DNA from 3 places in the Xenorhabdus sp. SGI 60 genome. Region 1 is predicted to be linked to each of the others. Evidence: riboswitches for the same ligand, from Rfam matches in the RefSeq annotation. Region 1 holds a riboswitch; each other region holds the start of a gene.
The links. Region 1 has a riboswitch for thiamine pyrophosphate ahead of thiD (bifunctional hydroxymethylpyrimidine kinase/phosphomethylpyrimidine kinase). Riboswitches for the same ligand answer to the same signal wherever they lie in the genome.
Positions count from the first base shown of each region.

Region 2: linked by a shared signal. The riboswitch ahead of thiC (phosphomethylpyrimidine synthase ThiC) and the one ahead of thiD (bifunctional hydroxymethylpyrimidine kinase/phosphomethylpyrimidine kinase) in region 1 are both predicted to bind thiamine pyrophosphate.
Region 3: linked by a shared signal. The riboswitch ahead of thiB (thiamine ABC transporter substrate binding subunit) and the one ahead of thiD (bifunctional hydroxymethylpyrimidine kinase/phosphomethylpyrimidine kinase) in region 1 are both predicted to bind thiamine pyrophosphate.

Region 1 is NZ_CP196860.1:1,554,803-1,564,925, forward strand. Features, by position in the region: gene ACSJJG_RS07495 (N-acetylmuramoyl-L-alanine amidase) at 1-244, shown strand, start outside; gene ACSJJG_RS07500 (helix-turn-helix domain-containing protein) at 360-746, opposite strand; gene mgrB (PhoP/PhoQ regulatory lipoprotein MgrB) at 932-1,087, shown strand; gene ACSJJG_RS07510 (amino acid permease) at 1,396-2,760, shown strand; gene cspE (transcription antiterminator/RNA stability regulator CspE) at 3,540-3,749, shown strand; TPP riboswitch at 3,872-3,964, shown strand; gene thiD (bifunctional hydroxymethylpyrimidine kinase/phosphomethylpyrimidine kinase) at 4,011-4,805, shown strand; gene fbaB (class I fructose-bisphosphate aldolase) at 4,862-5,911, opposite strand; gene trhP (prephenate-dependent tRNA uridine(34) hydroxylase TrhP) at 6,515-7,879, opposite strand; gene ACSJJG_RS07535 (YegP family protein) at 8,073-8,417, opposite strand; gene ACSJJG_RS07540 (MFS transporter) at 8,661-9,839, shown strand; gene baeR (envelope stress response regulator BaeR) at 9,895-10,123, opposite strand, start outside.
Region 2 is NZ_CP196860.1:354,520-364,642, forward strand. Features, by position in the region: gene ACSJJG_RS01645 (HesA/MoeB/ThiF family protein) at 1-367, opposite strand, end outside; gene thiE (thiamine phosphate synthase) at 361-1,035, opposite strand; gene thiC (phosphomethylpyrimidine synthase ThiC) at 1,019-2,995, opposite strand; TPP riboswitch at 3,142-3,266, opposite strand; gene nudC (NAD(+) diphosphatase) at 3,430-4,197, shown strand; gene hemE (uroporphyrinogen decarboxylase) at 4,304-5,368, shown strand; gene nfi (deoxyribonuclease V) at 5,373-6,062, shown strand; gene ACSJJG_RS01675 (YjaG family protein) at 6,139-6,729, shown strand; gene hupA (nucleoid-associated protein HU-alpha) at 6,915-7,187, shown strand; gene ACSJJG_RS01685 (DUF1481 domain-containing protein) at 7,229-7,903, shown strand; partial or broken gene purD (phosphoribosylamine--glycine ligase) at 7,933-9,232, opposite strand; gene purH (bifunctional phosphoribosylaminoimidazolecarboxamide formyltransferase/IMP cyclohydrolase) at 9,263-10,123, opposite strand, start outside.
Region 3 is NZ_CP196860.1:3,789,773-3,799,895, reverse strand. Features, by position in the region: gene ptsP (phosphoenolpyruvate--protein phosphotransferase) at 1-1,219, opposite strand, end outside; gene rppH (RNA pyrophosphohydrolase) at 1,229-1,759, opposite strand; TPP riboswitch at 1,876-1,980, shown strand; gene thiB (thiamine ABC transporter substrate binding subunit) at 2,142-3,128, shown strand; gene thiP (thiamine/thiamine pyrophosphate ABC transporter permease ThiP) at 3,104-4,708, shown strand; gene thiQ (thiamine ABC transporter ATP-binding protein ThiQ) at 4,701-5,411, shown strand; gene ACSJJG_RS17940 (ArnT family glycosyltransferase) at 5,570-7,273, opposite strand; gene ACSJJG_RS17935 (GNAT family N-acetyltransferase) at 7,625-8,080, opposite strand; gene ACSJJG_RS17930 (hypothetical protein) at 8,178-8,381, shown strand; gene ACSJJG_RS17925 (IS630 family transposase) at 8,480-9,514, shown strand; gene ACSJJG_RS17920 (DUF1240 domain-containing protein) at 9,585-10,019, shown strand; gene ACSJJG_RS17915 (IS4 family transposase) at 10,094-10,123, opposite strand, start outside.

The DNA.
Region 1 (10,123 bases):
CGATCATGCAACAGTGAATAAATATTTGGCGGGTAGAGCACCGGGTATGCTGGCGTCAGTAATATCAGTTCAGAAAGCACTGGCCCTTTATGGTTATAGTATTCCTCAAACAGGCGTTTTGGATAGCGCCACTTATAAAACGATTCAAGCATTTCAGATGCATTTTCGCCCGTCAGACATTAATGGCATTCCCGATGCAGAAACGGAAGCGATAGCTCTGGCATTGGTAGAAAAATATCAATAACGATTTATGCTTAATATATAGAAACAAAATGGTGTTTTTTGGAAAGAGAAAGTAGTGGATATAAGTAAGTTGAGACATGGCGGCCATGATGAATGGCCGCTAACGATACCAGGTTTTAAGATTCGCAGTTGTAAGTTAAATGTAGTGGAAGCTTAACTTCAAGTTCAATATCTGTACTTTGGCGAAAATCATAAGGCGTAATGCCGTACTCTTTACGGAACATATAGGTAAAATGGGATTGAGAGCCAAACCCGAAATCCAGGGCAATATCAAAAATAGGCAACGAACTATTTTTCAACAGATAAACAGCGCCAGCCAAGCGTCGTTGGCGGATGTACTTCCCAAGAGATATGCCGGTAACTTCCTTGAATATTTTCTGCATGTGCCAAAGTGAATAGCCAGAATAAGCAGCAAGCTCTTCAAGATGAATGACACGGCCAAGATGGTTTTCTATCCATTTACTCAGTGCGCATACAAGTGCTAAGTGGTTATCTTGTGCCATTACAATTTTAAATTGGTTGAAGGTTGGGGAAGTATACACAACTTCTTTTCAAGATGACAAAACCCATCATTAATAGGGAGGACAGTGATTAGATAAAAAATTTTAATACACTATTATCACTCTATCATATGATTACTCCCTATAATATTTTATTATAAAGTTAACTACAATGAAATAATCCTAAGGTGACCTCATTGAATACTAAAAAAATCCTTTTAGCTCTGTGCTTGATATTGATATGTCTGTTTTTGTATTTGTTAGCGTTGGATGTACATTGTGAGCAAGGTAATGATGTGTTCGAATTAGGTGTTTGTTCCATCACCCGATACTTGCCTTTTTGACATTCAATCAACCATATTTTGTCTGCATGTGTGTTAATATGCATCCGCAGTATTCATTCTTTGTAAATGGTGTTTTAATATCCACTTGATACGAATTAACAAACTCAATATTGCGTTAAATTAGTACATAACTCAATAACATATAATATGTTGAAGGAATTATGTTGAGAAAATTTGAACTCAACAAATTTTGCTCAATTTGAGAAGAGTAGGAGAATTTCTGGCTCTATTCAGGTACAAAGGTTCAAAACAACAAATAAAACAACTTCTAATGAGACGGGTTCTAAGCATCGTAAAAAGAGGATTAGATGGCAGAACAACAAGAACAACAATCTACGCTTAAGCGTGGTTTAAAGAACAGACATATTCAGCTTATTGCTCTCGGCGGTGCAGTAGGCACGGGGTTATTTTTAGGTGTTGCCCAAACCATTAAAATGGCAGGGCCTTCAGTGCTCCTTGGGTATGCGCTCGGTGGGTTTATCGCATTTTTAATTATGCGACAACTGGGCGAAATGGTTGTCGAAGAGCCAGTCGCGGGGTCATTTAGCCACTTTGCTTATAAATATTGGGGGAATTTTGCCGGTTTTCTGGCAGGCTGGAATTATTGGGCAATGTTTATTTTGGTTGGAATGGCAGAATTAACGGCTGTTGGTATGTATATCCAATATTGGTGGCCGGAAATTCCAACATGGATCTCTGCCGCAATATTCTTTGTACTGATTAATCTCGTCAATCTAATTAATGTTCGGTTATATGGTGAAACCGAATTTTGGTTCTCTATCATTAAAGTCAGTGCCATCGTCGGGATGATTATCTTTGGAAGTTATTTGCTGATTAGCGGTAATGGTGGCCCACAGGCAAGTATCACCAACTTGTGGCAGCAGGGCGGCTTTATGCCAAATGGGATTTCTGGCTTGATTATGGCGCTGGCTGTGATCATGTTTTCATTTGGTGGGCTGGAAATGGTAGGCATTACCGCAGCAGAAGCAGAAAATCCTGAGAAAAATATCCCAAAAGCCACTAACCAGGTTGTTTATCGCATCTTGCTGTTCTATATCGGTTCATTGGCTATTTTGCTGTCGTTGTACCCGTGGGAGAAGGTGGTAGAAGGCGGCAGCCCATTCGTTTTGATTTTCCATGATCTGGATAACTTCTGGGTAGCGAATGTGCTGAATGTGGTGGTACTAACGGCGGCGTTGTCTGTTTATAACAGTGGTGTGTATTGTAATAGCCGGATGTTGTATGGTTTGGCTAAACAAGGTAATGCGCCTTATGCACTCACAAAAGTTAACAAACGCAATGTGCCTGTCTTGTCTATTGGTTTATCAGCGCTGGCAACATCAATTGGTGTATTGATTAACTATGTTATACCCGGTAAGGCATTTGAGTTGTTAATGGCATTAGTGGTAACAACTCTGGTCATTAACTGGATTATGATTTGTTGTGCTCATTTGAAATTCCGTTCAGCTAAAGATAAAGAAGGTGTCAAGACGAAATTTCAGGCACTGTGGTATCCATTTGGAAACTATCTGTGTTTAGTATTCCTGGCATTCATTCTTGTTATTATACTAACGATGCCACCAATTCGTATTTCAGTCATCTTGATGCCGTTTTGGATAGGTGTCTTATGGATTGGTTATTTGATTGTTCGCTCAAAGAAAGCCAAGAGATAAGCAGATTAGTTGCCAATCCATGCCATGTTTTTTCAGCCGGGTATTATGCCCGGCTGATTGTTATTGTCAGTGCTAAATAATACATTAGCGTTATTTTATGTAACTAAACGCCATTATCTGGTGAATTCTATTTTTAATAAAATATTATTTCTGTATTTTCTCCATAATTCAGAATAAGAATATTTATACTCTTTTTTGACAATGTAGTTTCATTTTAAACGCTAACTACTCCAGCAAAATGTACTTTATGAAATCAATAAATCGTATAGATGAATAGTAAAAAATTATCCCACAAATATTATAATTGAATAATATTTAACAAATGATAAACAAAAAGTAAGCTGGTTACAGGTAAAACGACTATATTGTATGTTCAAAAATAATAAGTGAAATTAGCCATAATTTTTACAGCTATCTAAAATGAATTTTGTATAACGATAACTCTCTGGTCTACACCATAACTGATATGTAAAACAATATTATATATTAATCTTATTAAAGATATTGCTTTGGGTGAATTTTTCTTTTTACCTATATTCATAGGGTTACGTGACTTAAAGGTTATGGAGTAATTTCAATTCGGAATAGAAATTGAGAGTTTTAAATATGTGCGTTGTCTCCAGCACCTGAAAAAAATGGCTTGCGATTATATAAAGAGTATGTGATAAAACACATGGGTAAACGAAGTACAGTTCTGTTAATAAATAACAGTAACTAATACTGGTTTGTTTATTTTTATGCCAATAGGCTAATAAAGTGATTCAAAGGAAATTTTTGAAATGGCAAAAATCACTGGTACTGTGAAGTGGTTCAACGAGTCTAAAGGTTTTGGTTTTATTACTCCATCTGACGGTAGCAAAGATGTATTTGTACATTTTTCTGCCATTACGAAAGATGGATTTAAAACATTGTCTGAAGGCCAACAAGTTGAGTTTGAAATTCAGGATGGTCCTAAAGGTCCTGCTGCTGCAAACGTTAAAACTTTATAGTAATAAATTTAATTTAGCTGCTATTCGATTGCTGGTTAAATCTATTTATCGTTAGTTTAGTTTTATTATCTGGCGATAACCTATTGCAAATATCACTCTATTGGGGTACTAATGGAGTGATTTTTTTTGACTCGGGGCGTTCTTTATTGAACTGAGAAGTACCCGTATTACCTGATCTGGATAATGCCAGCGTAGGGAAGTCATGGTATATCTCTTATTCCGATACCCGCTTTTCTTTAGCTGGTGGTAGGAATCACCATAATGAGAATTAATTCACTGACTATCGCAGGAACCGATCCTGGCGGTGGTGCCGGCATTCAAGCCGATTTAAAAACCTTTTCTGCGCTTGGGGCCTACGGTACGACAGTTATCACTGCGTTGGTTGCGCAAAATACACTGGGTGTACAATCCGTTTATGAACTTGCTCCCCTCTTTGTTGCTGCCCAATTAGAATCCGTGCTTTCAGATGTCAGGATCGACAGTGCCAAAATTGGTATGTTGTCGAATGCGGCTAATATCGCTGTAATAGCAGAGTCGTTGCAGCGTTATCCTATTCCTTACATTGTATTGGATACTGTTATGGTAGCGAAAAGTGGTGATCCTTTGTTATCACCAGAGTCTGTTTCCGTAATGGTAGAGCAATTACTGCCGATCGTCTCTTTGATCACCCCTAATTTACCGGAAGCAGCAGCTATATTGAGATGTGATATTGCCAATACTGAAGATGAAATGTTATGGCAGGGGCGTGCATTACGTTCAATGGGATGCCAGGCCGTTTTATTGAAAGGCGGACATTTAAATAATGAGGAAAGCCCGGATTGGCTTTTTACCTCGGAAGGGGAGTGGCGTTTTAGCGCTCCCAGAGTCAATACACGGCATACTCATGGAACGGGTTGTACTTTATCCGCAGCACTTGCTGCATTGCGCCCCTACTCTGATTGGCAAAGTACGTTGCCGGTTGCCAAAACATATTTACAAAAGGCGCTGATGCAGGCGGATAGTTTGCAGGTTGGTCATGGCATTGGACCAGTCCACCATTTTCATCAATGGTGGTGAATTTTTGAATAATGGGGATGCGAGATCCCCATTTTGAACGTACTGAATCTAATGGATTAAGCGATGGTAATTTTCTTATCGAGATAAACATCCTGTACGGAGCGAATTAACTCAACGCCCTCTTTCATCGATTTCTTGAACGCTTTGCGGCCAAGGATCAATCCCATTCCTCCGGCACGTTTATTGATAACGGCAGTGCGGACAGAATCACTTAAGTCATTGTTTCCAGAAGCACCACCTGAATTGATTAATCCAGCGCGTCCCATATAACAGTTAGCAATTTGATAACGAACGAGATCAATCGGATGTTCAGAGGTCAAATTGCTATAGACGCGTTTATCTGTATGCCCGAACCCAATAGCAGTATAACCACCATTAGTTTCAGCCATTTTTTGTTTAACGATATCGGCGCCGATCGTTGCGGCCAGATGATTCGCCTGGCCGGTTAAATCGGCGCTGGTGTGGTAATCAACCCCATCTTTCTTGAAAGCGGAATTACGCAGATAAGCCCATAACACCGTGACCATACCGAGTTCGTGAGCGCGTTCAAAGGCGGCTGAAATTTCTTCTATTTGGCGGCGTGACTCGGGAGAACCATAATAGATTGTTGCACCTACCGCAACGGCACCCATGTTAAATGCCTGTTCGACACTGGCATACAACGTTTGATCATATTGGGCGGGATAGGTCAAAGTTTCATTGTGATTAAGCTTAACCAGAAATGGGATCTTATGTGCATAACGGCGAGAAACAGACGCCAGAACACCGTAAGTTGAAGCAACACAATTACAGCCGGCCTCAATCGCCAGTTCAACGATATTTTTGGGATCAAAATAGAGAGGATTGGTAGCGAAAGAAGCACTGGCGGAATGTTCAACCCCCTGATCTACTGGCAAAATTGAGAGATAACCCGTACCTGCCAGGCGTCCATGATTCAATAAGGTTTGCATGGAGCGAAGAACAGTATTGGGGCGGTTATTTTCGAGCATGATTCTATCAACGAAATCTGTACCTGGAAGATAGAGATTTTCACGTGGAATGGTATTACATTGATGTTCCAATAAACTCTCTGCGTCTTTTCCTAACAACTTAACGATATCAGTCATGATTAACTCCAGTTTGCAAAAGGCGCTACTGATTGTTGTTTATATTTGAGCAGATCACAAGACAAGTGGAAAGGGAAGCCGCAGTGGATCGCTCAGTTAAGACAAATGCTGCTAAAATTTAACCATGTTATATGACTATAAAGTAAAATAATATTTATCTGCTGTGGTGATAAATATTGAAGTTATTCAGAAATTGGATAATTTGGTTTATTTTTTCTCAAAAATTCCTTCATTAAACTGAATAAATTCCAACATTATTTATCAAAAGGTGTTTTTTTTGATTATTATAAACATGGTTACTAATAAAAGGCTAATAAACATCCAATAAGGATTTGTAAACATTAACTAATTTAATGTTTTTGGAGATGGGCCTTTTTATTAACTCTTTGAATTATTTTGATTTTATTTGTTTGTGTAAAAGAAAAGGCCAGCCCAAGGGAGATTGAGCTAGCCAAGGAGGTGGTTCCTAGTCTTACAGTAAAAATTTTTTAGTTTTTTATTTTTCAGAACTGATAATACGAGAAATAAATTAGCATTGATGTGATCTATTTCTAAAAAAATAGATCTATTTCTTTAAAATCCTATTTCGAATTATTTCACTTGTCATTCATATGGATGAGGTGCTCTGGTATTACCACCTTTTAAGTTTCGCACAAGTAAAGCATAATTCAGCTTAATTTCTTCAGGAATAGGGAGATAAACGAGATGCCCATCACCCGGCGCAATTTCCACAGCCTGGCCTTTTTTATTTGTCATGGATTCTAACGTGAAGTTAATATTGCCCGATGGCGTCATGAGTTCCAGATGATCCCCGACAAGAAATTTATTCTTCACGGCAACTTCTGCCAGTCCGTTGACACGATTGCCAGTAAATTCACCAACGAATTGTTGAGTGTCTGATACGGAATAGCCGTATTCGTAAGTTTGGTAGGCATCATGAGTATGACGGCGCAGGAAACCTTCAGTATAGCCACGGTGTGCCAAACCTTCTAATGTGGTCATCAATGTTGGATCGAAGGGTTTTCCAGCCGCAGCATCATCTATGGCACGGCGATATACTTGGGCGGTGCGGGCACAATAATAAAAAGATTTGGTACGGCCTTCGATTTTCAGTGAGTGAACCCCCATGTTGGTTAATCTTTCCACATGTTCAATGGCGCGTAAGTCTTTGGAATTCATGATATAAGTACCATGTTCATCTTCAAACGCTGACATATATTCGCCAGGACGTTTGGCTTCTTCTATCATGAAGACTTTATCCGTTGGTGCACCTTGGCCGAGCGTTGGTTCAATGTTTTTAACCGGAATAGGATCGTGCATATGGACAATATTACCAACACTATCTTCCTTGCCTTCCTGCACATTGTATTCCCAGCGACAGGCATTAGTGCAAGTGCCCTGATTGGGATCGCGCTTGTTGATATAGCCCGATAACAGGCAACGGCCGGAATAAGCCATGCAAAGCGCGCCATGCACAAAAATCTCAAGCTCCATATCAGGCACTTGCTGCCGGATTTCAGCAATTTCTTCCAGCGAGAGTTCACGGGAAAGGATGACTCGCGTCAGCCCCATTTGTTTCCAGAATTTGACCGTAGCCCAGTTAACGGCATTGGCTTGAACCGAAAGATGAATGTCTATTTCAGGAAATGTCTCGCGCACCATCATAATTAAGCCCGGATCAGACATAATCAAAGCATCAGGTCCCATTTCTACGACGGGTTTTAAGTCACGAATAAAAGTTTTCAGCTTTGCGTTATGTGGTGCGATATTGACAACGACATAAAAACGCTTACCTAATTCATGCGCCTCCTTAATGCCTTGTGCCAATGTCTCATGATTAAATGCATTATTACGGACACGCAAACTATAGCGAGGTTGTCCGGCATAAATGGCATCTGCGCCATAAGCGAATGCGTACCGCATGTTTTTCAAAGAGCCGGCAGGAGAAAGTAATTCTGGAGTAAACATATTTTTTAACGTTCTCGATCTGAGTTCAAGTCAGCCCTTACCCGGTCTTTATATCATTACTAAGGGTAAGGTTTAAAGGAGGGGGATTTTAACGCCTATTTTATCATTAGCACAAATATATTATGGAAAAGAAAGAAAGTGGAAATGAAAGAAAGTGCGCCGCAGATACGGCGCGAGTCATTAATTGTATCTGTTAATTTTGTTTGGTCAGGTCACGAATGCTTTCTGTTGGACCGATTTTCATGACAGACTGCATAGATTTCTTCATGCTTGCTTCATTGGTGTGAGTTTCACTGATAGCAATAATTTGATGGTTTCGGGCTTTCAGGACAAAATAAGGTTTGCCTGATTTGTTTTTTTTCACTTCATGGCGAGTTTTATCGGGAGAATTAACTTGCACAGAGTGAATGCCTTTATTGGCAGCCGCCTTGGTGGTATACATTTCACTGCTCAGAATAATGTCACCGTTTGCTGCCACCAGATTGAAATAAAATTGCCCGTTCTTTGCTTTCTTAAGATCATAATGCCCAGTAGACATAAGAAATTCTCCTGATTGGGTAATTATCAGCTTAATTTTAGCCTGAATTTTGTACAGTCAAGGGATTTGATGAGAAAAATTTATCCTCTGTCTCACTATTTTATAGAGCATGATAACCATTTTGTCTTGGTTGAACTGCTTCCCAATTGGCTGTTGTACGAATATATTACAGTCTCTCGCAGAGATAACGACACACCGTTGCAATATAACTCGATTAATACAGCCTATTATTAGGAGTTCTCCATGCCTGTAGCTATTTGGGCTTTAGCCATAGCGACATTTGGGATCGCGACAACCGAATTCATTGTCGCGGGTTTACTTCCTGAAATCGCAACCGAATTTAGTATTTCAATACCAACGGCAGGGTATATGGTAACCAGTTATGCGCTTGGTGTATTTGTTGGCGCGCCTGTTCTAATCATATTGGGGGGAGGTATAGAAAGGAAAAAGATGCTTTCCATGTTAATGATATTATTTATTATCGGAAATGCACTGACCACCTTTTCCCCGACATTTTATCTGGCAATTATTGGCCGGATTGTAGCTTCCTTAACCCACGGCGCTTTTATGGGAATGGGTGCGATTATTGCTGCTGAGTTAGTGCCAGACAATAAAAAAACCACTGCGATCGCCTTTATGTTTAGTGGAATGACACTGGCTAATTTGGTTGGAATACCGCTTGGAACATGGATAGGAAAAGCGATTTCCTGGCGCGTCACTTTTGCAATAATTACGACTATTGGCATCATCGCATTAGCTGGGATTTTAAAGTTTTTACCTAAATTCGATCAAAAAGCGCCTGCCAGTATTAAAAAGGAATTGCAGGCGTTCACCAATATCCATGTTCTTTTGGCTATGGGGATCACAGTCTTAGGCCCTGCCGCATTTTTTACGACGATTACTTATATCGCGCCATTGATGATCAACATTGCAGGATTCTCTGAGAGCGCAATAACATGGATCTTGCTGGTGTTGGGGCTAGGGTTTTTCTTTGGCAATATTGTGGGTGGAAAACTTGCAGATAAGGCAATGATGCCATTGCTGTATTGGACATTAGGATTACAGTCCTTAATTTTATTTATTTTCTGGCTTTATGGTGACAATCCGTTCATTGCTTGTTTTAGCCTATTTTTAATGGCAGCATCGGGCTTTGCCACCGTATCGCCAATCCAGCGTCTGGTGATGGATAAAGCTCAGGAGGCTGGTGCGCCTAATCTTGTTTCCTCTGTCAATATTGGATTCTTTAATTTGGGTAATGCAGTTGGTGCATGGTTGGGTGGTGTAATTATCGCATCTCATTATGGCTATACCTCTCTTAATCTGGCAGGGAGTTTATTAGCTTTAATGGCATTGTTATTAGCTGTCATTTCAGGTTTGCTTGATCGTAAAAGAACTCTGAATGTTGAAAAAAGGCAATCATAAGCAGCTAATGAGAGTTGCAGCAGTAACTGGCATGGTTAATGCCGGTTACTGTGCTTCACATCAAACGACAGATTTCAGCTTCCCAACGATAACCTAATCCATAAATGGAGCGGATAAAAGATTTATCCCCATCCAGCTGCTCCAGTTTTCGGCGCAAGTTTTTAATGTGGCTATCAATAGTACGGTCATTCACAATGCGATGATCGTTATAAAGGTTATTTAATAGTTGATCACGGGAAAAAACCCGCCCTGGTTGGCTGGACATAATTTTGAGCAGACGGAAT
Region 2 (10,123 bases), 1.2 Mb from region 1:
CCAGATCGACTTGGCTGACAGCATGAACCAAAGAATCACGATCTTGCCGCTCGGTTAGTGCAATGATATTGATTTGCGGGTTTAGTTCAGCCAGCTGTTTTGCTGCCAGTAGGGCTTTATTGGCAGGAATATCTGCAGTGCGATAGATAATCTGGCGTTGCAGGTTTGAGATATGCAACTTGTCATCATCCGCCAGATACAGGTTTCCCACTCCGGCCGCCGCAAGATAAAGCACTGCCGGCGTGCCTAATCCACCCAGGCCGACAATCAGCACCTTGCTGGCTTTTAATTTTTCTTGCCCTTCGGGACCCATTTCTTCCAGCAGTAATTGGCGACTGTAACGTATAAACTCTTGATCATTTAACATAAAAGCCCCCGCGCTTGTCCTTCAACCAGATGAAGTAATCTGGTCGTTGTTTGTCGCCAATCTTTCGCTTTTGTAATGGCACTGACCAGTGCCACGCCACCAACTCCCGTTGCTACCACATCTGGCACCTGTTCCAGTGAAATGCCACCAATGGCGACAGTAGGATATTCCGGTGTGATCTCCACTTGATGTTTTAATGCTTCAAGTCCCTGTGGTGATGAGGGCATCTCTTTCGTGGTGGTGGGAAAAATATGTCCGAGTGCGATATAAGAGGGGCGCAGGGATTTTGCCCGCGCCAGTTCTTGTTGATCGTGGGTAGAAATGCCCAGCCGTAATCCGGCTTGCTGGATAGCATTGAGATTGGCGATATCGAGATCTTCCTGCCCCAAATGAACGCCATAGGCCTGGTGCTTGATTGCCAGATGCCAATAATCATTAATGAACAAACGGGCGTTATATTGACGACCGAGCGCAATGGCGGACTGAATATCCTTCTCTACCTGTTCTTCCGGCAGCCCTTTGATGCGCAATTGCAGAGTGCTGACACCGGCTGCCAGTAAACGCTCAACCCACGTCAGGGAATCCACCACAGGATAAAGCCCCAACCGGTGTGCTGTTGGCGCAAAAGGGGCTTGCGGACGGATTGAAATATCAGGCTGATTTTTCATGTACCACCTCCTCCGCACTGTGATATAGCTCACTGCCACGGGAACGGAATGCTTCTGACATCTGTTCCATACCCGCTTCCTGTTCCAGTTTTGCTGCATAATCGCGTACATCTTGTGTGATTTTCATTGAGCAGAATTTTGGCCCACACATGGAACAGAAGTGGGCCACTTTGCCGGATTCCTGCGGTAAGGTTTCATCGTGATAGGCGCGGGCGGTGTCAGGATCAAGTGCCAGATTGAATTGATCTTCCCAGCGGAATTCAAACCGCGCCTTTGACATAGCATTGTCACGGATTTGTGCCCCCGGATGGCCTTTGGCGAGATCTGCCGCATGGGCTGCGATTTTGTAAGTAATCAGGCCTTGTTTGACATCTTCTTTATTGGGCAAACCGAGGTGCTCTTTGGGGGTGACATAACACAACATGGCACAGCCAAACCAGCCAATCATGGCGGCGCCGATGCCGGAGGTGAAATGGTCATAACCTGGGGCGATATCGGTCGTCAATGGCCCCAACGTATAAAATGGGGCTTCGTGGCAATGTTCCAGCTCTTCCGTCATATTACGGCGGATTAGTTGCATTGGAATATGCCCGGGTCCTTCAATCATGACTTGAACATCGTACTCCCATGCGATCTTGGTCAGCTCACCAAGAGTATACAATTCTGCGAATTGGGCTTCGTCATTGGCATCCTGAATTGAACCGGGGCGCAATCCATCCCCCAAAGAGAGGGAGACGTCATAGGCCGCACAAATTTCACAAATTTCGCGGAAGTGGGTGTAGAGGAAATTTTCTTGATGATGGGAAAGGCACCATTTCGCCATAATTGAGCCGCCACGGGAAACAATACCGGTCAGGCGTTTGGCGGTCATCGGTACATAACGCAACAGTACACCAGCATGAATAGTGAAATAATCCACGCCTTGTTCGGCCTGTTCCAGCAAGGTATCGCGGAACATTTCCCATGTCAGGTTTTCTGCGATGCCGTTGACCTTTTCCAGTGCCTGATAAATCGGGACAGTACCAATGGGAACCGGGCTATTGCGTAGTATCCATTCGCGGGTTTCGTGGATGTAGCGTCCGGTGGAGAGATCCATTACGGTATCTGCGCCCCAACGGGTAGACCAGATCAATTTTTCTACCTCTTCTTCAATAGAGGATGTGACGGAAGAATTACCGATATTGGCATTCACTTTCACCAGGAAATTGCGACCAATAATCATCGGTTCAGATTCAGGATGATTAATGTTGGCGGGAATAATCGCACGGCCGGCAGCAACTTCCTGACGGACAAATTCGGCTGTGATGTTTTCCGGTAAGTTGGCACCGAAACTTTGCCCTGCATGTTGCTGGCGCAAAACTTCACTGCGAATGCGTTCGCGCCCCATATTTTCACGCAATGCGATAAATTCCATTTCTGGTGTGATGATCCCTTGGCGTGCATAGTGCAATTGGGTGACACGCTTGCCATGCCTGGCTTTCAGTGGATATGGGCGATGGTGAAAGCGCAGGTGATCCAATCCAGCATCAGCAAGGCGTTGTTGGGTAAAATCAGAACTGAGGACTGAAACAGGTTCGGTATCATCGCGTTCATCGATCCACGGCTGGCGGATCTTAGGTAAACCCTTCCTTACATCCAGTATGGCAGCAGGATCGCCATAAGGGCCGGAAGTGTCATAAACCGGGACAGGTTCGTTTGCCTCAAATTGGGGTTTTTCTTTCGTGCCCCCAATGAATGTGGGAGAAAGTTGGATTTCACGCATAGGAACCTGAATATCTTGGCGTGAGCCTTCAAGGTAAATGCGCTTTGAATTGGGAAAAGTGACCCCTTGAACGGAATGGATAAATGCTTGTGCCGCATCTCTTTGAACCTTACGTGGCCTCGCTGGATGGGCTTTAGGCGAGATATCAGCCGTTGGAATAACAGTATTCGAAATAACGATATTGTTGGACTTAGACATAGCAAATTCCTGACTGTGTTATCGCCTGTCTCATTGTTGATCAGGCTTAAGTTGAGAAAATTGCTTGTCTGGAGCTCGCAGGGAGTAATGATTGGGGCTGATTGGTATCTGTACATGATTACATAAATGTACAAAATACTGGCAGCGGAGTGATTACTCTTGTTCCCTTCGCGGGTATTAGCCCGATCAGGTTCTGCGGATCCCGAATTAACGGTCTCAGCCTGTGTCCATCGTGATATACGTTGAACGCTAGGCACTCCGACAAGAAAAAACACCTCAAAGTATAAAGGGGATTGTGAAAACTACAACTCCGTTTTTGGGAGCATTTGTTTTGACATTACTGTGACTCCTATTTAAGAAGGGTATTCAACAGTGCGGTTAGTATAACGAGATTGAAGACGTAATAAATCACATAACCAATGATGGAACAGATTATGCAACAAAAACTGACAGGTAGAGAACAAGGCTGGTGGATTGTCAGTCTTGAAAATCGGGTTTGGCTACCACAAGGGGAGTTACCTTTAGGTAGTGCCAATCAATGGTCATTGCAAGGCCATATGGCACAACCCATCGGTGAGTGGTTAGGAGAAACGGTCTGGTTGGTTCGTCAGAAAATGGCTTCAGATATGTCCTCTCCTCGTTTAATTGCTGATCGGGATGCGAAGTTATTTCAGTTGGTTGGGCGTGGTGTTCAACTGGCTGAGTTTTATCGTTCACATCACTATTGTGGTTACTGTGGTCATGAGATGCAGCATAGTCAGCGTGAATGGGCCTGCTTGTGCAACCATTGCCATGAACATTACTATCCACAAATTGCCCCTAGCATCATTGTCGGTATTCGTCGTCATGACCATATCTTGCTGGCACAACACCAGCGTCACCGCAATGGGGTCCATACCGTGCTGGCCGGTTTTGTTGAGGTGGGGGAAACCCTGGAGGAGGCTGTGCATCGTGAAGTGATGGAAGAGAGCGGAATTAAGATCCGTAATTTGCGTTATGTTGCCTCCCAGCCGTGGCCTTTCCCGAATTCATTGATGGTAGGCTTTCTGGCCGATTATGAGAGCGGTGAAATCAATATTGATCCCGCTGAACTTATCAGTGCAGATTGGCACCGTTATGATAATCTTCCCTTGATTCCTCCTCCTGATACGATTGCTCGCCGTTTAATTGAAGATACGGTGGCGTTATGCCGTCATCAGTAATCATCATGTTATGGGAGGTTATGCCAGAAGTTCAATTTCAGGCATGTTAAACTGCACCAGTTTTTTCGTGTGTTTGTCGTGCATAAATTAATCAAGGGAGCTTGTCATGAATGAGTTGAAAAACGACCGCTATCTGCGTGCCTTATTGCGTCAGCCCGTCGATATCACACCGGTATGGATGATGCGTCAGGCCGGTCGATATTTACCTGAATATAAAGCTACGCGTCAGGCGGCGGGAGATTTCATCTCGTTATGTAAAAACACCGAATTGGCTTGTGAAGTTACTCTCCAGCCCTTACGCCGCTTTCCGCTGGATGCCGCTATCCTGTTTTCTGATATTTTGACTATTCCTGATGCGATGGGATTAGGGCTGTATTTTGAAACGGGAGAAGGGCCACGTTTTCATTCTCCGATTCAGAATCATATTGATGTAGAAAAGTTGCCTGTGCCTGATCCCGAACTGGAGTTAGGCTATGTCATGGATGCCGTGCGGGCTATTCGTAAGGCATTGGCAGGGCAAGTTCCTTTGATCGGTTTTTCTGGTAGCCCGTGGACATTGGCCACATATATGGTTGAAGGCGGAAGCAGCAAGGCTTTTACCAAAATTAAGGCCATGATGTATACGGAGCCTGCTACATTGCATATGTTACTGGATAAATTGGCAAACAGCGTTATTTTATATCTGAATGCGCAGATAAAAGCTGGCGCTCAATCTGTCATGATTTTCGATACCTGGGGTGGGGTTTTGTCTCATCGCGATTATCTGGCGTTTTCCCTGCAATACATGCATAAAATTGTTGATGGATTGATCCGCGAACATGAAGGACGTCGTGTGCCTGTTACCCTGTTTACCAAAGGGGGCGGGCAGTGGCTTGAGGCGATGGCGGCGACAGGATGTGATGCGCTTGGTTTGGATTGGACAACGAATATGGCTGATGCGCGTCGGCGCGTTGGAGATAAGGTCGCCTTGCAGGGTAATATGGACCCGTCCATGTTATATGCCCAGCCAGCACGAATTGAAGAAGAAGTGTCGACAATTTTACACGATTTTGGTGTGGGCAGTGGGCATATTTTCAATTTGGGGCATGGTATTCATCAGGATGTTCCGCCAGAACACGCAGGCGCATTCGTTGAAGCAGTACATAGGCTTTCAGTAAAATACCATCAATGATTCTATGATTGATACAAAGGCATTACGTCAGGAACAGATAGAGAAATCACGGCTGGTTATCCGCCATGATGTTTTTTCTGCATCTTTTACGCCAGATTTTACGCCGAAGTTCATTGCGGGTGCTGATGTTGGGTTTGAAAAAAGCGGTACGGTAACCCGTGCCGCCATTGCGGTATTGCAATATCCCTCACTAGAATTGGTTGAATACCAAATTGCCAGAATTGATACGATACTTCCCTATATCCCCGGTTTACTCTCATTTCGTGAATATCCTGCGCTGATAGCTGCATGGCAAAAATTAAGTTTGCGGCCTGATTTGGTGATGGTGGATGGTCAGGGCATTGCCCATCCTCGGCGTTTTGGTATCGCCAGCCATTTTGGGGTATTCGTGGATGTTCCCACCATTGGGGTGGCAAAAAGCCGTTTGTGTGGTGAACATGTACCGGTAGGAGAGGTTCTGGGTGATCGTCAGCCATTGATGGATCATGGTGAGCAGATAGGTGTCGTATTGAGAAGTAAAAAAAGATGTAATCCGCTCTATATTTCCCTTGGACATAGGATCAGTATTGATAGTGCAGTATTTTGGGTTGAGCAGTGTATGAAAGGGTATAAACTGCCTGAACCTATCCGTTGGGCGGACGGGATTGCTTCAAATAGGCTATTTTTTAAGCAAACAATGCAGAAAAATCTATAATTGTGGCGGAAAAGTGTGGATATTCTTGATTTTCAGGTAAACTTCGACGCAAATTAGGCATTATGAGTAACGACCAATGTTAAGAAACCCGATCCACCTGCGGTTGGAGAAACTCGAAAGTTGGCAACATTTGACTTTTATGGCTAGTCTATGTGAGCGGATGTATCCAAATTATCAGGCATTTTGTCTCCAAAGTAGATTTGCAGACCCTGTACAATATCGCCGCATTCTGGATCTTGTGTGGGAAATCTTGGTCGTTAAAGATGTAAAAGTGAATTTTGATAATCAGCTGGAAAAATTGGAAACCATTATCCCATCATCGGAAGATTATGATATTTATGGTGTGTATCCGGCGATTGATGCGTGCATTGCATTGAGTGAAGCAATTCATTCTCGTCTGAGTGGCTCGACGTTAGAACATGCAATAGCCGTCAGTGAAACATCCATCCGTACTGTTGCTATGCTGGAAATGACGCAGGCCGGTAGAGAAATGACCGAGGATGAGTTAAACGTATTACCTGCCATTGAGGAAGAATGGGACATTCAATGGGAGATTTACCGTTTGTTGGCAGATTGCGAAGAACGGGACATCGAATTAATTAAAGGATTAAAGGCTGATCTCCGTGAGGCGGAAGTCAGCAATATCGGCATAAATTTGGCGCAATAACTTATAAAACGTGACTTAGTGCTTGATTTGCCGTATTTAAAGTCTTCACATTTGCCCTCACTCTGTTCTACATTGGAGGGCGAAAAGAAGTGGCTATCGGTGCGTGTATGCAGGGGTGCTGTCAAATCGGCATATCCGTCGCACTCGATGCTTTGCAAACGATAAACACACTGTAAGGATAATCTATGAATAAGACTGAATTAGTTGATGCAATTGCAGCAGGCGCAGACCTGACCAAAACTCAGGCTAAAGCTGCTCTGGAATCAACTTTGAATGCAATCACTGAATCTCTGAAAAATGGTGATGCAGTGCAGCTGGTAGGCTTTGGTACTTTCAAAGTTAATCATCGTGCAGAGCGTACTGGTCGTAACCCACAGACTGGTAAAGAAATTAAAATCGCAGCAGCAAACGTGCCTGCTTTCTCCGCTGGTAAAGCACTGAAAGACGCAGTTAAGTAATCGAATTGCGAAAAAAAATAAGAGGGGGAAATAAACCCCTTTTGTTGATTCTACAGGGGCTGTTAGCATTAGGGTTCATCTCTTTGCTCAGCGCCTGTTCGATTCAGCCAACAACACCTCTTTTCGGCGCCAGTGGTTTTGTGACCGATAACGGCGTTATTCGTTTATGGCGTTTAAACGATCAAAACAGTAAACCTCAGGTTATTATGAGTGTTTACAGCCCCTACCACAATAAAGCTCCCCATAATAAAGACACCATTGTGACTTTCTACGAATATCGTCATGGTAGTTTGTGGCAAATCCGCCGTAATGTGTTTGATAATCCGCCCATCGCAGAGACATTACGTATCTCCCAAGATAATTCTGTCATTTTTAAGCTACGGCAATTGCAAAAACGTAATGAACCGTTGTCCGATGATGATGTGGCTCGTCTGAAATTTGATGCTAAACAGATAGAAAAAATCAGTGATACTTTAATTGCAGATAAGGTTAAGTTGCTACAAGGGCATTGGCAGAACGGACGAGTTACCACCTGTTTAGGAAAACAATTATTCATTGAATTTGAGCCTCACGCACAGAGATGGCTCGAAGAAAGGCAAAGCAATCGTTCCGGTTTACTGACTATTGCATGGTTGGATTCGCCTGAAGGCAAAAAATTATTGTTGGTCGCCAATGATGATTTTTGTCGTTGGGAACCGACGAAAGATAAGCTGTAATTCTGTTCCTTCCGTCGGCTTAGGTTGAGCTATTTCAAACGGGCAATGGCTCGGTAGCCAATATCTTTACGATAAAAGCACCCTTCCCAGTTAATGTGTTCGGCTTTCAGATAAGCTTTTTTCTGGGCGTCTGCAATATCGTGACCTAAGGCAGTAACACATAAGACACGTCCGCCTGCGGTGATGATATTTTCATCCTTAAGGGCTGTCCCTGCATGGAAGACTTTTTCATTGATGTCAGAGTTATTGACACCTGATTTCTCCTCCTAACCCACTGATAACCTCACCTTTTGCATAACTGGCCGGATAACCTCCCGCCGCCAGTACGACGCCTAAGGCAGGGCGTTCGTCCCATACAGAGGTTTTTTCACCTAACTGGCCTTTGGCTCCGGCAAGACACAGTTCGACCAAATCAGAACGTAGACGCATCATGATAGGTTGGGTTTCGGGATCACCAAATCGACAGTTAAATTCGATCACTTTCGGTTCACCCTGTTTATCAATCATCAATCCCGCATAAAGAAAACCAACATAGGTATGGCCTTCAGCCGCCATTCCTTTCACGGTAGGGTAAATGATTTTTTCCATCACTCGTTGGTGGATCTCATCCGTGACTACCGGCGCGGGGGAGTAAGCCCCCATTCCTCCGGTGTTCGGCCCTGTATCGCCGTCACCTACGCGCTTGTGATCTTGACTGGTTGCCATAGGAACCACGTTTTTGCCATCCACCATGACAATAAAACTGGCTTCTTCTCCTGCCAGAAATTCTTCAATGACAATACGATGCCCGGCATTACCAAATGCATTACCTGCCAGCATATCTTTGACAGCGCTTTGTGCTTCTTCCAGGGTTGTGGCAACTACTACACCTTTACCGGCAGCCAAACCGTCAGCTTTGATAACGATTGGAGCGCCTACTTTTTCCAGATAAGCCAGTGCGGGTTCAATTTCGGTGAAATTTTGGTAGGCCGCTGTAGGTATATGATGGCGGGCAAGGAAATCTTTGGTGAAAGCTTTGGAACCCTCCAACTGAGCAGCCGCTTTTGTCGGGCCAAAAATAGTCAGCCCTGCTTGTTGGAAAGTATCAACTACACCAATAACCAGTGGCGTTTCAGGTCCAACAATGGTCAGGCCAATATCATGATCTTGGGCAAATGCCAGCAACCCTTCAATATCTGTCGCGGAAATGTTCACATTTTCTAAATTAGCTTCCAATGCGGTGCCCGCATTACCTGGTGCGACATAAACCTTGTTTGCCAAAGGTGATTGCGCTGCTTTCCAGGCTAATGCATGTTCTCTTCCGCCACTGCCAATAACCAATATGTTCATCTGAGTCTCCTATTAATAAGACATAAATTGTTAATGGCGAAAATGGCGCATGCCAGTGAAAATCATGGCGATACCGTGTTCATCGGCAGCGGCAATCACTTCATCATCACGAATGGAGCCACCGGGTTGGATAATACAGCTCACACCTACAGCGGCTGCGGCATCAATACCATCGCGGAATGGGAAAAATGCATCTGAAGCCATGGCACAGCCCTGAACTTCCAATCCTTCATCTGCCGCCTTAATACCCGCGATTTTGGCAGAGTAAACACGGCTCATTTGTCCGGCTCCAATACCAACGGTCATATTATCCTTGGCATAAACAATCGCATTGGATTTGACGAACTTAGCGACTTTCCAGCAGAACAGAGCATCTTGCATCTCTTGTTCCGTTGGCTGACGTTGGGATACAACAACCAGGTTATCTTCTGTCACCATACCTAAATCGCGATCTTGTACTAGTAAACCGCCGTTGACACGTTTGAAATCCAAACTGGCAACAGGCGAATGCCATTCGCCGCACGCCAAAACGCGGACATTTTGTTTTGTTGCCAGAATTGGCAGTGCTGCTTCACTAACAGAAGGCGCAATGATGACTTCGACAAATTGACGTTCAATTATGGCCTGAGCGGTGTTGGTATCGAGTTCACGGTTAAAGGCAATAATGCCACCGAATGCAGAAGTAGGATCGGTTTTAAAAGCGCGGTCGTAGGCGGTATGGAGGTCAGAACCAATCGCAACGCCACAAGGATTGGCGTGTTTGACAATGACGCAGGCTGGTTCGGAAAAGCTTTTTACACATTCCAGTGCGGCATCGGTATCCGCGATATTGTTATAAGAAAGTGCTTTACCTTGTAACTGGGTTGCCGTAGCAATTGAAGCTTCTGCGAT
Region 3 (10,123 bases), 2.2 Mb from region 1:
GTTGGTATTCTTTAGCAATCAGAGGCGCCGGTTCAATAAAAACCTCTGCGCGATAACCATCCAGAATAAGTGTCCGATTGTGTAATAGCTCAGGCTGGATATCCGCTCCCATGATAGCCGGAATTCCCATCGCACGAACCAATATTGCAGAATGAGAATGAGTCGCGCCATCTCGTACAATCACACCAACCAATTGATCTTGTGGCAACTCAGCCAACAAGTTAGCACTGAGTTCATCAGCAACCAGTATAAAACGCCCCGGCCACTGCCTGATTCCCGTAGCGGAACCACTCAGATGAAACAACACTCGCTGACCGAGCGTCCGCAGATCCGATGCCCTCTCGCGCATATAAAGATCTTGCAAGCTGGCAAACTGTTCAGCATATTTTTCAATCACAGTTTTAATCGCCCATTCCGCTACAAAACCGTTATCAACGGTACAAAACAGATCCCGCTTGAGTTGAGGATCATTTAATAGATGGGAATAGAGATCGAAAATGGCGGCGCTTTCTTTCTGTGAACTGGCAGTAAAGCGCTTGCTAATACGACGGCATTCCGCGGTTGCTTCTTCAAGCGCCAAAGTCAGTCTGGAGCGTTCAGCCTGATAATCCAGCGTCAATGCTTCAGTCACTTGCTCCAACAACGGTTGGGAGCGATCTTGCCATCCCTGTGCCATAACAATGCCATTAGAAATAGCAAACGCCTTAATGCGGGTCTGGCGATACTGGCCGAACAACCCTTTGGTTTGCGCCTGAGCGAGAACAGCAGCAAGTTGCATCGCCAGTGTCACCATGAAAGATTCTTCACTTTCATCAAATAACCGTCGCTCATATTGCTGGACAACGAGTATTCCCTGCAATTGGCGACGATAAATAATCGGTACACCTAAAAAAGCCCGCAGACTTCCTTCTCTTACTTGGGGAATATATTTAAAACTGGGATGATCACGGACATCAGCGAGATTAATTAATTCAGACAAACGCCCAACTTGCCCCACTACGCCTTCATCAAAGGCGAGACTAATTGCTTGCCCCCTGGGTTTTCTCAACCCCTTGGTTGCCATCAGGTAATAACATTGCCGCTGATGATCCGCCAAATAAATAGAGCAGACATCCGTGTTCATTGCCCGGCACGTTTCATTAACCAATAACTCAAGCGCTTCAGATAAATTAGCTGCCATCGCAACCTTTTCAACAATTTCCCGTAAGCGCATGAGCATAGCAATAACCTAACTTTTTCTACGACGATGTAAATAAGGTGAATGGAATAATGAAGCCGACTCCTGCGTTGACATCACAATAAAAGAGAATTCTTTCATCACGCGGCGATAGACATCGCGTTTAAAAGAAACGACCTGCCGGACAGGATACCAATAACTGACCCAACGCCAACCATCAAATTCCGGTGTCTTACTGCGCTGCACATTAATATCCGCTTCATTACACAATAACTGTAATAAAAACCAACGTTGCTTTTGCCCAATACAAACAGGCTTTGTATCCCAACGCACCAAACGCTTGGGTAATTTGTAACGCAACCAACTCCGGGTTGAGGCAAGAACCCGTACATCTTTGCGATTTAAACCAACTTCTTCGAACAACTCGCGATACATTGCTTGCTCTGGTGATTCCCCAGGATTGATACCCCCTTGAGGAAACTGCCAGGAATGCTGCCCATAACGGCGGGCCCACAGAACTTGCCCTTGGCGATTACAAATTACAATTCCTACATTCGGGCGGTAGCCATCATCATCGATCACCAGACTACCTCTCGGTATAACAAATTTAAAAAGATAGCCAATTGTTTCACACTCATCTCGAGCGGTAAACCTCTATGATTAGACTTTGCAGACGTAGCCGAAGTCTCTACAATACTGCTATCTCAACGGGGTACGGCTGTCGCAAAACAGTACTGCTGAGAACAAACCCGTCGAACCTGAACCGGTTAGTACCGTCGTAGGGATTTGAGGCGCTACTCATTGATATAATAGATGTCATTTTCATTTAGCACCTTCTCAGATCCTTTGCTATCTGCTAATAACAAACATTAAGTGATTGATGTATATAATTATCAATATTGCTAACTATTGATATATGCAACTATAGGAGAGCAAAGTGTTTACGAAATTATTTTCCCGCTTTATGGCTATCAGCCTGCTGTCTATTGCTACCAGTGTTTTTGCTCAGACAGGCCAGGCAAAACCTACCCTGACAGTTTATACTTATGATTCATTTGCCTCTGAATGGGGACCAGGGCCTGCCATCAAAAAAGCCTTTGAGGCAGAATGTGGCTGTGAACTGAAACTAGTTGCGTTGGAAGATGGCGTCTCCTTGCTGAACCGTTTGAGAATGGAAGGCAAAAAAACACCCGCAGATATTATACTGGGGTTAGATAACAACCTGATTCAAGCCGCTCAACAAACCGGATTATTCACACCAAGTCACGTCGATACCTCAAAACTGAAATTACCCATTGCATGGCACAACACGACGTTTATTCCTTACGATTACGGTTATTTTGCCTTTATTTACAACAAAAATACCCTGCTTCATCCCCCCAAAAGTATGGATGAATTAATCAATAACCACCAGAATTGGAAGATTATTTACCAAGACCCACGTACCAGCACGCCGGGTTTAGGGCTATTGCTCTGGATACAAAAACTCTATGGCAACAAAGCCGCTCAGGAGTGGCAAAAAGTGGCTCCAAAGACACTCACTGTTACTAAAGGCTGGAGTGAAGCCTATGGCCTGTTTCTGAAAGGTGAAGGGGATATGGTGTTGAGCTATACCACATCACCTGGCTACCACATTATGTCAGAGAAAAAAGATAACTACGCCGCCGCTATTTTCAAGGAAGGACATTACTTGCAAATTGAAGTGGCCGCTCAGGTAACCTCAAGCAAACAGCCAGAACTGGCACAGAATTTTTTGAATTTCATGCTTTCTCCGGCATTTCAGCAAGTCATTCCAACAACCCAATGGATGTATCCTGTCATTGATATCCCTTTACCCGACGTTTTCAAACAACTTCCGGTTCCTGAGAAATCCCTGCAATTCAACGCAGATGATGTGGCAAAACACCGTACAAAATGGATACGTACATGGCAAAGTGCTGTCAGCCGTTAATCGCGGGTTGGTTATTGCCGGGGGTTCTTGCCTCCGGCCTGTTAATGATGGTTGCCCTGTCGGCGTTCGGGGCGCTGTGGTTCAATGCACCTGAAAGCCATTGGCAGACATTTTTGCATGACAGTTATCTCTGGCATGTCATTCTATTCACCTTCTGGCAGGCATTTCTCTCTGCCGTTTTATCGGTAACACCGGCCATTTTTCTGGCTCGGGCACTGTACCGTCGTTGTTTTCCAGGAAAGACTCTCTTTCTGCGCTTATGCGCCATGACATTGATTCTCCCTGTTTTGGTTGCCCTGTTTGGCATTCTCACCGTTTATGGTCAGACCGGCTGGCTGGCGAATCTTTGCCAATGGATAGGCGTTGAATATCGTTTTACACCTTATGGGCTACAAGGCATTTTGTTGGCACATATTTTCTTTAATATGCCAATGGCAACACGGTTATTGCTGCAATCTCTGGAGAGTATTGCTATTGAGCAGCGCCAACTTGCCGCCCAGCTTGGTATGAGTGAATGGCAACATTTTCGTTTTATCGAGTGGCCTTATTTGCGCCGTCAAATTTTACCGACGGGTGCGCTGATTTTTATGCTGTGCTTTGCCAGTTTCGCGACGGTTCTGGCCCTCGGCGGTGGCCCCGCCGCAACGACCATTGAACTTGCCATTTATCAGGCGCTGAGTTACGACTACGATCTTGGTCATGCTGCCCTGCTTGCCTTGATACAACTTTTTTGTTGCCTTGGCTTGGTGCTGCTGAGCCAAAAACTTAAAGGCGCGCTTTCTGTTGGTTATGGGCATCAACAACAATGGCGTAATCCACAGGATTCATGGCTGCAAAAATTATCTGATGGTTTACTGATTGGCATCGCGTTATTGCTGTTACTTCCCCCTTTATTGGCGGTCATCGTGGATGGCCTGAATCGTGATATTTTAGGTGTCTTAAGCCAACCCGCTTTATGGCAAGCCCTTACCACGTCCATCATTATTGCAGTAGGTGCAGGATTGCTGTGTGTTATTTTCACCATGATGTTGCTATGGAGTAGCCGCGAATTACGCTTACGCCATTCCCCGCGCTGGGGACAGGCAATGGAAAGTAGCGGATTGTTGATCCTGGCCATGCCGGGGATCGTCCTTGCCACAGGTTTTTTTCTCCTGCTAAACACAACCATTGGTATACCCCAATCACCTTACGGGCTGGTTATCCTGACCAACGCATTGATGGCGATCCCCTACGCATTAAAAGTATTGGAAAACCCCATGCGCGATCTGGCACAGCGTTATAACCCCCTATGCCGCTCCCTCAATATACAGGGAATACACCGCCTGTATTGGATCGAGCTTAAAGCATTAAAAATGCCATTGGCACAAGCGTTGGCTTTCGCCTGTGTATTATCCATTGGCGATTTTGGTGTGATCGCCTTATTTGGCAATGAAGATTTCCGCACTTTGCCTTATTATCTTTCCCAACAAATTGGGGCATATCGCAGTCAGGATGGTGCCGTGACCGCATTTCTGTTGCTCCTGCTGTGTTTTGTTTTATTCACTGTGATTGAACGCTTACCGAGCCGACGCCATGATTAAACTTGAAAATGTCATTTATACTTATGAACACTTTGCCATGCATTTTAATCTGAGCGTCAAAACCGGAGAGCGCATTGCAATTCTCGGCCCTAGCGGGGCAGGTAAAAGTACCTTGTTAAGTTTAATGGCGGGTTTCCAGTTTCCAGCACAAGGTGATATTTGGCTGGATGGCGAAAACCATACGCATACCCCACCTTCCAAGCGGCCTGTTTCGATGCTGTTTCAGGAAAATAACCTGTTTTCCCATTTAACCATCGCACAAAATATTGGCTTGGGATTGCATCCCGGCTTGCGGTTAAGTGCTGAGCAAGAGAAAACGCTGCAACAGATTGCCTCTCAAGTGTCACTGGAAGAGTGTTTATCACGCCTGCCTGCCCAACTTTCAGGTGGACAACGCCAGCGGGCGGCGTTGGCACGTTGTTTAGTCCGCCACCAGCCGATTTTATTGCTGGATGAACCCTTTTCGGCACTTGATCCGGCTTTACGCAATGAGATGCTGGAATTACTGGATCAAGTATGCAGCGAACGACAAATGACTTTACTCATGGTGTCCCATAATCTTGATGATGCCGCCAAGATCGCACCGCGCTCTTTGCTGATTGTGGATGGAAAAATTTATTATGATGGTGCAACAGAGAAGTTGGTAAGTGGAGAGGCGGCGGAGGCGGTGGTTTTGGGAATAATAATTTTATTATATAACTAAATGTATTAATATTTTTGTATTCAATCTCACTGTCCTTAAAAGTATTTATGAGAATTAAATATGAGTAATTATACAGTTATTTATATATTATGACTTTATGACTTTATGACTTTATGACTTTGCCAGTACCAGAAGTGGCCGCATAACTCATATATATCCTATTGAATATTTTTTACATCACCCAACCCCACCTTCTTATAAACAATCAAATTCTCACGATCGCGAGTTGGCCTATGTCCATGCCAAAATAGCGCCATGCCTTCGGGAGCGGGCGCTATTTCTTCGGATAATACAATCAGCCAATCACATTTTTCAGGTGCTTCAAATTTACGCTGTTGTTGATGCAAAACACGGGCAAAATAATAAAGCATTGGCGCTTCAGATTCCCCAATATAATATGACGCCATACAGTCATTATCTTTATATACTCCAGTCAACTTCTGTTTTAAATCAAGAAACGCCTCTTTATATCCCTTGGTATAATCAATCCAGCCAACAAATAGCGTGAATACTAATCCCCAAACAGTAGCAATACCCAAAACCCAATTTTGGGCAGTACGCAAGTCTGGTGATTTAGAGAGGAACCTGTTTTTAGCTATCCATATCGCAGTGATCAAGGCAGCGGCAATAACGATAAATCCCGAAAAATACATTTGATAATCCATTGGCAACCATCGACTAAATGGGGTTAACCAATGTTTATAATCAGTGGAAAAGGACAAAAAATAACAAGCCCATAAAAATATAATCAGGACAGACCAAAATAAGGAAGAAAATAGGGTTAAATATTTATAGATTATTTGCGGTATTTTAATGAATGTTCCTGTCGCCAAGATCGCCATAGGTGCAATAAAGGGCAGTAAATATAATGCACGGCCAGAAGCCGACATTTGCAATAGAATAACCCCTAAAATAACAAAGGCTGCACACAAGAAATAATGTTTATCCGACAGAATTTTAATTGGATTTGTCAATATAAAGAGAAAAGCCAATATTCCTGATGGCAAGGCAAACAACAACACCGCCTCAGGGATCATGGTCAAATTCCCCCTTGCCCCCAGATCTTCAACAGAAAAACCTAAAAAGCGACCGATATTGTTATCCCAAATCCAGATTTTAAATAAATCAGGATGTTCAATAAGTAACATGACAGGCCACGGCAGGATTAAAACCAGCGCAATAATGCCCGACAATAAAGCCCTTAGCCAATATTGTTTGGTTCGGCAATGTTTAAGGAAAACGGGCGCCAAAACAAGACAAATCCATAATAATCCTGGAATAAAGACCCCTTTTGATAAGAGTGTTGCAGCCGTACCGATGATCAACCATAAACAGGAGTAGCCTGTTTTTTCGTTTTTGATTAATCCCAGTAAACCATATAATCCGACAGTTGTACCTGTTATCAATGCGGTATCAGTAAACATATCGTGGCTGTGGCGAACTAATCCAGGTGCACTGGCATACAAAGCAAAAGCTATCCATATTCGACTGTCAGTAAAGTTTTTGACATCAAATACGCGACGTGCCAACAGAATAAAAAAGGAAAAATTGATCATTGAAAAGAATAAAGAAGCGGTTCTGGCTGCATCGTGCATCGGAAGCCAATGGGATAACAAATGAATAAATGAAGTCGCTGTCCAATAATACAAGGGAGGCTTTTCCATAAAAGGTTGCCCCGCATTCATTGTGACCAACCAATTCCCTGTTTCATACATGGTATGAATAATACCAAAACTGTAATTTTCATCTTGTTTCCAAGGGGTATGTCCATAAACGCCTGGCAACAAATACAGCAGAGTAAAAGCAGTAAATAACAGTAATGCTTTGATATCTGTTTGAGTCAATTTATTGGGATTATTCATCAATATTTACCAGATTCAATTAATGTTTCATTTTCTCAGTAAAAAATCGATAGAATATTACCCAATTAATAATAACAACAAAAGTGACTGACATACGAAAAAACAATCAATCTTTCTGATAATTTGAAATGGTTAATATTTCTCTGGTAAGAATTCATTTATTATATTTGGGTTAGACAAATAAATGCAATTTCTAAGAAAGGCAGTCAATTGCTATAGTAAACATCTTTTTCGCCAATACTATGGTTTATACGTATTAAACTTCAAGTTGTCATTGACAACACGCTATGAAACCTGATTTCTCCCTGCTTCGCGGGGAGAAATCACACCATCGACTGACAGTTTTTATGCCTAACATGATTCTGAGCTTAATCCCCCGATAACAGCCAGCATCTCTTCAACTTCCTCATCCATACCTACTTCAACGAAACCCAAGCTAGCATAAAGATTTTTCGCAACGAGATTATTTGGATTATAACTGATTGCTATTGCTTTCAACGGATCTGAGCATCTAATTTCATCAATTGCCAGCGATAGTGCTTTACGCCCAATCCCCTTATTTTGATGATTTTTATCCACCATAAACCGCCAAATTGTTATTCTTTGGTCATCATCGGGCACCCACATGAAAAAACCAACAGGTTCTCCATCCAGACAAATAGCCCGTGTTTGGTATGAAGGAAAAAATTTGGATTGGACAATGGAGTACGCATTTTCTGCAATATAGTCAAGTTGGTCATCAGCAACTGATAGTTCGCAGACAGCGTCATAATTGTTCTTATTGACGTCAGTTAAGGTAATCAACATACATCGCTCCTTGGTGATGCACAATATTGGATTTGCAAGCCGTTTTTTATCACAAATCGGATGTTTTCCGATAATTATCTGACATAATAAGCTATTAATGCTGAACGGAGAAGCTATACCCAAAATGGAAATCTGTATTCCATTGGCCTGGCTGAATATGGCGAAAGCTATTGTTTCTATCTCTGCGGCTTTATTAGTAGGAAAAATTATATCTACTGCTTATGTAATTACAGGTGTTAGTGTCATCGGTGTTGCGATAGGATTATTTGCTTTTGGTTTTGTTGTTGCAGGAGTTTTGTAAATAACTTTTCAAAATGGTAGGAGTGTCGAAGAAACTCAGTCCAATTTTTGCGAATTTTGATTTTCCACAAACAAAAAAGCAAAAGAGAGGACTGAGTCATGCTTATCTTACCACCAACTTTCCGTATTGAACGCCGTTTGATGAAAAAAATTGCCCAAAAAACGCAAGATAAAGCCTATGCTATCCGGGTTATGGCCGTGCTTGCACTTTACCGAGGTGAATCAGTTTCTGTCGTAGCTAAAGAATTTTGTATCGCTCAATCTTCTGTATGGCGTTGGATTAAGCGTTTTAGAACATATGGTTGGATAGGATTGAAAAGTAAGCCAGCGGGCCGCCATCGCCAATGGGATCTGGCCCCACTTTTACCTTTTATTCTTCATTTACTGGAAATTTCGCCACAACAACTCGATTATGTCCGTTCTCGCTGGAGTCTGGAGCTTTTTATTATTCAGATCAACAAAATAATAAACATGAAATTTTCAATCAGTACACTTTATCGATTTCTCCATAAAAATAAAATCGTTTGGCGACGGGTAGCCCCTACCGTACATAAACCAGACCCTAACTATGAGGAGAAAATGGCACGTATTAATCAGGCATTATCACAGGCATCAGAAGAAAATCCCGTCTTTTATGAGGATGAAGTGGATATTAATTTCAATCCCAAAATAGGTTCAGACTGGTATTTCAAAGGGCAGCAAAAAAGGCTCATTACACCGGGAAAAAATCAAAAATACTACTTTGCTGGTTGTTTTAATATTCAAACCAGAGAAATTGTCTATACGGGTTATAATAGAAAGAACTCTCAATTATTTATCAAAATGTTAGAGAAATTAAAGCACCATTACCGTCATGCAAAAACGCTAACCGTCATTTTAGATAATTACAGCATTCATACCAGCAAACAAGTCAAAGCCTGGTTGGAGCTAAATCCGACAGTAACACTGTTATTTCTTCCTATTTACTCTCCATGGTTGAATAAAATAGAACGGTTATGGCAATCATTGCATGAAACGGTGACACGAAATCATTATTGCCAATATATGTGGCAGCTAATCAAAAAAGTTAAGATTTTTTTGAATGCCGCTTCAGCAACCACATGGAAAGGAATAGGAAATATGAAACTCTCATGATTATGAAAAGTTATATACTATCTTGACGATAAATATCAATTAAGTTCGAAGCTTATAGAGGCCTTAAGAGATGAGGGAGCGAAAAAAAGAAAACAAAATGCATGTAACTTTATGGAATAAAGTTTTTTGCGTTGTCATGTCAGTTTTTTTCTTGTTTATTACGACATTGTTTTTATATTTTTCCTGGAATGATATGTTGTCATTAATTAACATGAAGGAAACAATATACTTTTCTTGGCGGGTATTTGTTGCATGTTTTGGTTTGCCAATAGTTTATCATATGTTTATTTTAGCAATCAAAAATTGTTTGATAAATACGCCATCTCCATTTAGTGGTTTTTTGGTAAATTTGTTTGTGTTGATTTTTTTATTTTCTTTTGTGTTGAGTTTTCCTGTGTCTATGTATGTTGATTCTAAGTTAAAAAATACCGGGTATGTTAAATGTTATAGAACGTCGTTTGTTGCTCCAAATAAGTATGTTAAAGATATAAATTTGTGTCGCTAAACATATACCAATCTAACTTCAAGATGCGTGTGATTTCTCCCCGCTTCGCGCTGAGGGATCCCCACAAAACGGTGCTAATAAATCAAAACCATATTTTGGTAGAT